3 linked regions of the Methanococcus maripaludis genome follow. The main gene of each other region encodes a partner of the protein of the gene in region 2 in a complex. Links are inferred from orthologs where the notes say so. Each region holds a gene or a part of one and is shown on either strand. Other genes may lie near its edges. The genes, in order: fen, HNP90_RS02935 and rnhB.

The links.
Region 1: the proteins of HNP90_RS02935 (region 2) and fen are in contact, whole or in part, in a crystal structure (PDB 1RXZ), measured with the Archaeoglobus fulgidus proteins. The link is inferred for Methanococcus maripaludis from one-to-one orthologs. Residues at the interface, in WP_010877842.1 of Archaeoglobus fulgidus: Asn43, Val44, Ala45, Met46, Pro120, Arg121, Pro123, Leu125, Gln151, Met192, Ser194, Asn218, Tyr219, Pro220, Ile237, Leu238, Ala239, Pro240, Arg241, Ile242, Glu243, Ser244; in WP_010877775.1 of Archaeoglobus fulgidus: Lys326, Ser327, Thr328, Gln329, Ala330, Thr331, Leu332, Glu333, Arg334, Trp335, Phe336.
Region 3: the proteins of HNP90_RS02935 (region 2) and rnhB are in contact, whole or in part, in a crystal structure (PDB 3P83), measured with the Archaeoglobus fulgidus proteins. The link is inferred for Methanococcus maripaludis from one-to-one orthologs. Residues at the interface, in WP_010877842.1 of Archaeoglobus fulgidus: Val39, Ala42, Asn43, Val44, Ala45, Met46, Leu125, Asp168, Ser194, Asn218, Tyr219, Pro220, Ile237, Leu238, Ala239, Pro240, Arg241, Ile242, Glu243, Ser244; in WP_010878125.1 of Archaeoglobus fulgidus: Ala74, Ile178, Ala179, Ile183, Arg190, Ser195, Asn196, Leu197, Arg198, Gln199, Lys200, Thr201, Leu202, Asp203, Phe205.

What each region holds. Positions count from the first base shown.
Region 1 is NZ_JACDUL010000001.1:138,961-141,935, forward strand. Bases 47-2,857 are described here. They hold fen (flap endonuclease-1), read right to left. Parts: upstream 2,034-2,857; coding sequence 1,059-2,033; downstream 47-1,058. Other genes in these bases: HNP90_RS00690 (IMP cyclohydrolase), read right to left, coding at 47-221; HNP90_RS00695 (4Fe-4S binding protein), read right to left, coding at 247-405; HNP90_RS00700 (hypothetical protein), read right to left, coding at 424-1,050; HNP90_RS00710 (DHH family phosphoesterase), read right to left, coding at 2,071-2,857. In the rest of the region: more of HNP90_RS00690, read right to left, coding at 1-46; more of HNP90_RS00710, read right to left, coding at 2,858-2,975. UniProt on the Methanocaldococcus jannaschii protein: Structure-specific nuclease with 5'-flap endonuclease and 5'-3' exonuclease activities involved in DNA replication and repair.
Region 2 is NZ_JACDUL010000001.1:515,763-518,799, forward strand. The notes cover bases 125-2,997. They hold HNP90_RS02935 (DNA polymerase sliding clamp), read right to left. Parts: upstream 2,001-2,997; coding sequence 1,248-2,000; downstream 125-1,247. Other genes in these bases: HNP90_RS02920 (30S ribosomal protein S27e), read right to left, coding at 179-364; HNP90_RS02925 (50S ribosomal protein L44e), read right to left, coding at 387-668; HNP90_RS02930 (DNA replication complex GINS family protein), read right to left, coding at 625-1,212; HNP90_RS02940 (selenium metabolism-associated LysR family transcriptional regulator), read right to left, coding at 2,076-2,966. In the rest of the region: HNP90_RS02915 (translation initiation factor IF-2 subunit alpha), read right to left, coding at 1-65.
Region 3 is NZ_JACDUL010000001.1:196,984-200,076, reverse strand. What follows is about bases 154-3,082. They hold rnhB (ribonuclease HII), read right to left. Parts: upstream 2,014-3,082; coding sequence 1,294-2,013; downstream 154-1,293. Other genes in these bases: HNP90_RS01020 (formate--phosphoribosylaminoimidazolecarboxamide ligase), read left to right, coding at 2,131-3,082; HNP90_RS01030 (tRNA (adenine-N1)-methyltransferase), read right to left, coding at 422-1,294; HNP90_RS01035 (PspC domain-containing protein), read right to left, coding at 154-332. In the rest of the region: HNP90_RS01040 (transglutaminase-like domain-containing protein), read right to left, coding at 1-42; more of HNP90_RS01035, read right to left, coding at 72-153; more of HNP90_RS01020, read left to right, coding at 3,083-3,093. UniProt on the Methanocaldococcus jannaschii protein: Endonuclease that specifically degrades the RNA of RNA-DNA hybrids.

The sequences.
Region 1 (2,975 bases), 380 kb from region 2 along the record:
CCGTTTGTAGCTATTGCAACGTCACCTACGAGCTTTACACAATTATAGGTAATATATGGATTTTTAAACATTTCTTCCAAGTCTTTTGGTAAAATTGCAACAGTATTATCATCCATTACTTTTGCAACCCTGTTTGGAAAGCTCCTGCTTGAAACCCTGTATGTTACAAAAGGATTTCCTTCATCCGTTTTTCCAAGAACCAAAAATCTACCAATATACATCAAACCACCTGATTTTAAAGTCTATTTATTCAGTTATTGCATTTAGAGGACAATAACTTTTACATATCGCACAATTTGTACAAATTTCAATATCAATTTCTGCCTTACCAACCGCAGAAATAGCCCCGACCGGACAGAATGGAACACATCCTGCACATCCTACACATTTATCCAATATTTCCATGTTTTCACATTAACTACATTATAAACTAAGGTTATTTATCTCTTGGTTTTTTAAATTTATTTCGTATTCTTTAAGCTCAGAAATACTCATCCTGCTTTTACATTTCTCTTTTGGAATTATATATAATAATTTAGGGTCATCGTAGTCTCCTTTTAAACCCAAAACAATCATATCTTCCTCTGGAGTTTCTTCGTAAAGTTTTATAACTTCGTTTACAGGGTATGTCTTTTTATAAACGGGATATACCGATTTATCGAAATAATAGAGTTTTTCATCGTTTTCAGATAATCCATTATTCATTAAATAATTAATAAACTGCTTATGTTCCCAATTCTCACATTTATCTTCGAAAATTACGGGGATATCTTCTTCGACAGATTCTTCCTCAATTTCCAATTTTTTTGAAAAGTTTATCAGAACTTCTCCGTTGTCAGAACTGCCTGTAACTTTAATCTTTTTAGTTTTTAATTTTCTAATAATTCCATTAATTCCAGATTTAATTTTTTTATAACCCAAATAAATTGCTCCCAAAACGATTGCTAAAAATATTATTGGGATAATCAAAATTAAACCAAGGATTATCAGAGGAATTAAAAATATCCAAAATATAGGGGAGATTTTGGTTAAACTGTATACTTTCATCATATTTGCACCTAAAACCAGGCTTCAAGATTTTTCTGGGATTTTTTATTGCCCAAAAGATTGCTAATTTTTTCAATGTTTGGTAAAATTCGATCTTTTGAAAAATCATTTTCTTCGATCAAAAATTCTGCCAGTTCCTCTTTTTTAGGGGTTTTCAATTTTGTATCGTATTCTGATGTTACATTAGGTTCATCAAATATTTTTCTAATCTCAGAATAATTTTCAATTTCTGAAATATACTTTTCCATTTGACCTTTTTTAACCGTATCAATCGCTTTTTTTGGACCGAATCCTTTCAATCCACCAGGATTGTAGTCCGTTCCAATCAGTATTGCAACATCAATCAACTGGTTAAGAGAAACATTTAATTCAGATAAGGTTTTTTGAAGTTCTATCAATTCAATATCTTTATTTGATGAAGTTATGTTTTTTACAACGTTTTCCGCACCATAAAGAATTGAATCGTAGTCCTGACTTATTACACAAAATGCATCGTTTGATTTTACAAGTTCTGCACATTGGGCCTCCCCTTCTGATGGAGCATTGATATATGGAATTCCCATCAATTCAAGGAGTTTTTTGGAATTATCGATTGTTTTTTTATCCAAAAAATTTGCTCTTTTAGCATATTTTTGCATTTCTTCCAAGTTATTCTGCTCTTTTGCTTCCAAATAACTGTCAAGCGCACCATTTCTGGATTTTCGTCTTTCTTCTTTTGTTTTTTCTTTTAAATCGTGAGATTTGCCATCAAAAACCCATATTGGGGTCATTTCATTTTCTAGCATGTAAATTGTCTTATAAAAAATACCGTTGTAAGTTGAAGTAATTTCCCCATTCTTATTCTTTAAAGGACTTCCATCCCTTAAACGAATGCTTGATAAAAACTGGTAAATTACGTTCATTGCATCTATTGCAACAGTTTTATTCTTTAAAAATTTTAAAGAGATTTCCGTTTTGGGTATCAAATCTCCAAATTGAACTCCCATGTTAACACCGAATTGTAAATAAAAAAGTTAATTTTAATTAATCTTTTTCTTTCATTTCTAAAACTACTTCTGAGAATCTATTTATTACTTTTTCTCTCAATCCTTCAACAAATTTCAAACTTCCTGCACACTCGTGTCCACCACCATCAAGCGATGCTTCAGGAATTTCATCGATGAATTGTGTCACGATGTGATTTAAATTGAAGCTGAATTTTTCGCTTACTGCATCAGTTGCACGAACTACTCCAAAATCAGGGCCATATGAAAGGGTAATTACTGGAGTTCCAGGTTCATACTGTTGAACTATTGAATCGTGTGCAAATCCACAGGTTTTTCCAGGAGCAGGGAATGTAAACTTGTGTGCATATTTTTCAACATCCAACGTGTTGAATACAATTCCATTTGGTAAGATTTCTGTTTTTATTGCAGGGCGTACGGCTTTCATCTGCCTGTCAACCATTGCCATTGCTCTTTCGTAAAGTATGTTTATAAGTTTTTCATGCCTTGCAAAGTCTTTTTTGTTCATTCCATAGATGTCTTCTACGATACCCATTCCGTTCATGAATTTTAAGTAAAATGCTTCAAAATCCATGCACTGACCGATTTTTTCAACATCTTCTCTGGAATATACTTTTCCAGTTCCAAACTCAGCACTGCATTTTGTAAGTCTTTCTAGTGCTATTTTTATGTAGTTCTCTACAGCTTCGCCTTTTGCGTGGTCGCCAACAACTGCGATACCAGGTAAGTGTTCAACGAGTTCGGTAACATCTGGATTTATCATTCTTGCAACTTCTGTTGCCAAAACACCTGCTGTAAGGTTGCTGTCTCCTCCAACGAGGTAAGGATTTACGTGTGCTTCAACGAATTCATCAATTTCTACTTTTCCATCGATTACTTCGCCAGGGAAGTGGTGATCCACTACAACAACTTCGATATCGTATG
Region 2 (3,037 bases):
AAAGACTTAACGTCAATAACATTTCCGATTACAATGTCCCCTTCTTCAGGAAAATCCTTTCTCATGATTCCACCTTGATTAACTTATAATACGCATATGGAGTGTTTATACCCACTAGTATTTAAACAATTATAAAATCGAACTACTTTGAAAGACTTTTAAAAAAGAATAAAAAGAGTTATTGTAATACTTCTAAGATTTTTGCTTTGATTGCGCCTTTTGAAGCTTTTGGTTCAGCAATGATTTTGCCGCATCCTGCACATTTAACTTCTGTTGAAGGGCATCCAAAGATAACTTGTTCATTGTTGCAGTCTGTACATTGAACTTTTAAGAATCTGCTTTTAGGTTTTGAGATTAATTGCATGTTTTCTCACCGTTTTTCTTAATTATTCTATTAATTCAAACATTCTTGCTCTGAAGCCACCGTTGCTTCTAGTGTGCATTTTTCCGCATTCGGAACATTTGTATCTTAAATCCAATTTTTTAATTGGTTTAGCTCCTCCAGGTAAAGGTCTTGGGTAACCTCCGTATCCTGCAGTCACTCTTCTGAATTGTCTTTGACCCCATTTCAATTCGCTAGCTTTTCTTTTTTTAGCTCTTTCTACTGTGTGTGCAGTGTGCTTTTTACAGTATGGGCAGTATCTGTTCATCTTTTTTTTCATCTTCATGGATGTTCACCCGTTTAATAATATTGTGTTTCTCTAAAATCTTTGAAAATTTCCTATCCAAAGAGATAACGTCATTCTTGTTTAAAACATACTGTAAATTCCCATCGGTAAAGCAGGGGAACTTAGTGATGACTCTTACAATATCAATATCACTTTCACTATTTATATGTTTTGGTTTTTGACACTTATCGGTTTGTTCTTCCGGTTTATTTAAATTAACTGAAAATTTGTCTTTTTTTTTATCGGATTCATCTAATTTTGGAATGTAATCTTCAGTACCACTTCCATAGCAGGTTTCTTCGATAAAATTTATGACCTTTTTTTCATCTTGAATAAATTTATTCGGACTTTCTTTTAAACAGTTTACCTTGTAAATTCTAAAACTTAAAAGATTATTTAGGTAATATTTTACTCGTTTTGATTTAGCATTATCATCGATTGTTTCGAGATAGTTTCGGGCATCTTTGTAAAAATTTTCCGGAAGGTCGGATAAACCGTCTTTAAAAAATTCGTTGAAAAATGCATCCCTTATTTTCTTATACATGGTTTTTCACGTTGCGATAATAAAAAAAATAAAATTTAGGATTCAATTCTTGGTGCAAGTAAGAAGACGAGTTTTGAACCGCTTACTTCGTACTCGATTTTAACAGGCATGTCTGAACCAAGGTATATTTTTAAAAGGTCTTCTGCCGCAGTTGATTTTGTTAAATCTTTTAAATAAGCTAAATTGAAAGTACTTCTTGAAGCTTCGCCCATGTTGAATTCTGCAAGAGCATTGTCGTCATCTTCAATACTGTTATCAAATACAGTTTCACTCTGGTTTAAATCGCCTTTTGAATAGATTATAAATTTATCTTCATCGATTTTCAAAGTGATGTGATCATTTACAAGTTCTGCATCTTTTAAGGCTTCAACAAATGCACCTGCTTTGATTGAAACGCTGTTTGGATATTCTATGTCTGGAACTTTCAAATTGCTTGATGAAACATCGTATAACGCGATTGAAAACTTCCTTGTAACGTTGCTTTTAAAAGTAACATTCAATTTGTTTTTTTCCGTATCAAGATCAAGAATTAATTTTTCGTCGCCCCTTCCTCTCGCAATGATTTTTTTGAGTGCTTCCAGATCAATTCCGATATCTTGAATATCCCCTTCGTATTCTTCAAAAACGTCTTTTGGCATTTCCATGCTCACTAAAGCCACGTGTGACGGATCCATTGCACTTGCTTTGATACCGTTTTCGTCCACTTCAAAACAAATCTCATCTACTAAATTGCTAGTTGCATTAATAACTTTTTTAAAATCTCTTGTATTACATGTAGCCCTGAACATTCATTCACCAGTGATTTTTAATTCATATGAATTATTGTACAAAAAATATATATGGTTTTTTAAGTGATTCAAAAATTATTTTCCTGAAACAAAGTCCCAGAATGATTTTATTGCGCTTGGGTTTCTTGGTTTCTTTCCTTTTACAAGATACATGTATCTAGTAAGGTCTAAATCTTCAATAGGAACTATTTGTAACTGGCCTGCATCTGCCGCTTTTTTTGCAGGAATTTCTGAAATAATTGATATACCGTATCCTTCTGAAACTGCCGTAATTATTGAAGAATTACTTCCAAGGCTCATTATTGTGTGTAAATCCATCATTGAATATCCTTTATCCTGTAAAGCATCTACAAATATCTCCCTTGTACCCGATCCAACTTCCCTGTCAATATAATCTTCTTTTAAGAGATCTGAAAATTTTGCAACTCCTTTTTTCGCAAGTTGATGTTCTGGTGGGACTATGAGTACCAGCCTATCTTTTCCTATAACTTCACTTTCGTATGATCCATCATAAATATTTCCAACTGCAATTATGTCGACTGTCCTGTCTTCTAAAAGCTTGAAACATTTTTCAGAATCGGTAATTTGAATCTGAAATGATACATCTCGAAAAACTTTAGTATAATCTTTAATAATGCTTGGGAGCAAATGTTCTCCAGGCGTAGTACTTGCAGCAATTCGAATTACTCCTTCAGGATGCTCGTGGAGAATTCTCATCTGTTGTTTTGCGTTAGATATATTTTCTAGTAACTTTTCTGCATTTTCGTATAGAATATTTCCTTCAGTAGTTAAATCAACTCCTTCGGGAGTTCTCAAAAAAAGCTGTGCATCAAAAAATTTCTCTAAAACAGATATGTGGTTGCTTACAGTTCCTTGTGTAACGCCCAATTTTTTCGCGGCTTTAGAAAAGCTTTTAGTCTTTGCGGCAAATAGAAACGTTTGAAAATAACTAATTTTTGGGTCCATGATATCACTATTATTAAACATTTATCTTAGATAAATAGATACTATTAGAAAAACTAATATATATATGCATG
Region 3 (3,093 bases), 320 kb from region 2 along the record:
AACAATTGCGATATAAATTATGTTTTTCAGTTTTAAATTCATAAAAACACCAAAATTTAAAAAAATTTAAATTATTCTTCAGGTTTTGGTTCAATTTCAGATTCAGATTTTATTTTTTCAGGTTCTTCAGAAAAGTCATAAAAAACCCCTTCAGGTTTAATCGGAATGACTAATGCTCCGATGATATATACAACAATCATTAAAGGGTTCATGAAAAATAATAGCGCCCATAAAAGCCTTATTAATGTTGGATCTATGTTGAAGTAGATTGCAAGTCCCCCGCATACTCCTGAGAGCATTCTTTCTTTATCTGATCGATATAATCTTTTCATAATTTATTCCTCAAAAATAGCTTAATTTTTTTATTTGGTATATTTTTGTGAAAAATAGTATTTAAAAATGGTTAAATAATAAATTTAAATTATTCTTCAATTTTTTCTGCATCTTTTGGCTTTTTTGGAACGTATTTCACTACTTCTTCAGGGCAGACTCTTGCAGTTGTAATGTATCCGGTATGTCCGATCATTCTCGTTGAAGGTCTGACACCCTTTTCTGAAATTTCAATGTCTCTAACAATACACTCAACAGTCCGGATATCTAAAAATCCATGTTCTTTTAAAGCTTCAACACCTTTTTTAGCCTGTTCCACGTAAGGTACATATATTGCAATTCTTCCCTTTGCTTTTTTGAGTGATTTTTTGGCATGTTCCACAACATTCCAAGGGTCAGGCATGTCCAAAACTAAAACATCGATATTTTCTTCTTCAATTTTTTCAGTAATGTCACCGATTTTTTGGGTAACGTTGTAAAGTCCGTTTTCCACAATTTCCATTTCTTCTTCGTCTTCGTCGTCAATTCCAATGATTTTTTGGTTTTTTCGAACTGCTCCAACAATTTCAAGGTTTTTTCTCGCAATTTTTGCAAATTCAGGTCTTTTTTCGTAAGTTATTATTTTTCCCTCTTTTCCAACAGCATTTGCTAAATATATTGTAAGTGCTGCAGAACCAGTACCTGCTTCAACAACGGTTTCTCCATTTTCGATACCGCATTCAGCAATGATTAATCCAATATCTTTTGGAAGGAGTGTTGTAACACTTCTTTTCATTTTTTTGATAATGTCATGAATAGTTGGGGTTACGAAATAAAATTCTCCGCCTTTATTTGTCATTAAAATTGATCCTTCTTCTTTTCCAACTAAATCAACAACTCCAAGATCATTTCCGAAGTTATCGAGGTCTTTATTTAAAAGGTATTTTTTCCCACGATTATCTATAACCAATGTTTTGTTAACCATTATTTCACCCATTGAAATATTTTAGATTCTTCTATTTCTTTTAAAAGATTTTTTGAAGTTGCCCAGCTTTTTCTCGCAATTTTTGGCAGGCCCTTGTTTTCGTGTACGTAATTTTTCAAAAATTTTTTTGTTTTTGGATCGCTCGGATATCCGCTTCCAATTTCTCCAAAAATTTCTTTATATTCCTCAATAACATTATCACGAGTTACTTTGGCAATAATTGATGCAGCAGATACTATTTTGTAATTTTCATCAGCTTTGTGTTCAGCAATGATTTCAACGTTTTTATTAATAAGCTTTGCTTTAAATTGATTTGAAAATGACTGTTCATTGCTGCTGCACGCATCGATATAAATTGATATATTTTCGTTTTCCTTAATAAAATGATTCGCAAGTTTTGAAAAAGCGCCTAATTCAATCTTGTTTAAGTTAATAATTTCCATCTGTTCGTCAATTTTTTCAGGATCGATGACAATCTTTTTAACGTCACATATCTCGCTTATTTTTATATATAACTCTTCACGCTTTTTTTTCGTAAGTTGTTTACTGTCCTTTAATCCGAGATCATGTAATTTAGGAAGATCGTTTTCATTAATTTTTACAGAAGCAATTACCATTGGCCCAATTACAGGTCCACGCCCTGCTTCATCAAGTCCAACAATTATTTTGCCGTTAAATTCGTCTGAATTATTTAAATTATTTTTAATATCCTCATTCATTGTATCACGTAAATTACTAAACAGGAAACATATAAAAAACAGTAACACGGATATAATAATGCTTTATTTTCGGTCAAAAAACTCATTTTAAATACCCTATAAAACCATGGTGGTAAGATGATTCCAAAAGAAGAAATAATGGGGATTTTTGAAAAGTACAACAAGGACGAAGTGACTATCGTTACGGTGGGCAGTCACACGTCCTTGCACATCTTAAAAGGTGCAAAATTGGAGGGCTTTTCAACTGCAGTTATAACAACAAGGGATAGGGACATTCCGTACAAAAGATTTGGGGTTGCGGACAAATTTATCTATGTTGACAAATTTTCAGATATTTCAAAAGAAGAAATTCAACAGCAATTAAGGGATATGAATGCAATTATTGTTCCACACGGTTCGTTTATAGCTTATTGTGGTTTAGATAATGTGGAAGATACATTCAAAGTTCCAATGTTTGGAAACAGGGCTATTTTAAGATGGGAGGCTGAAAGAGATCTCGAAGGACAGCTTTTGGGCGGAAGCGGCCTTAGAATCCCTAAAAAATACGGTGGACCTGATGACATAGATGGGCCAGTAATGGTTAAATTCCCTGGAGCAAGGGGTGGCAGAGGATACTTCCCATGCTCAACTGTGGAAGAATTCTGGAGAAAAATAGACGAATTCAAAGCTAAAGGTATTCTTACAGAAGACGATGTTGCAAAAGCACACATCGAAGAATATGTTGTTGGTGCAAACTACTGTATTCACTACTTCTATTCACCATTAAAAGACCAGGTTGAATTAATGGGTATTGATAGAAGATATGAAAGCAGTATTGATGGACTTGTTAGGGTTCCTGCAAAAGACCAGCTTGAATTAAGCATTGACCCATCATACGTTATCACAGGAAACTTCCCTGTTGTAATCAGAGAAAGTCTCTTGCCTCAAGTATTTGACATGGGTGACAAATTAGCAACAAAAGCAAAAGAACTCGTAAAACCGGGAATGCTTGGACCGTTCTGTTTACAGTCATTATGTAACGAAAACCTAGAACTCGTTGTATTCGAAATGAGTGCAAGGGTAGATGGTGGAACAAACACG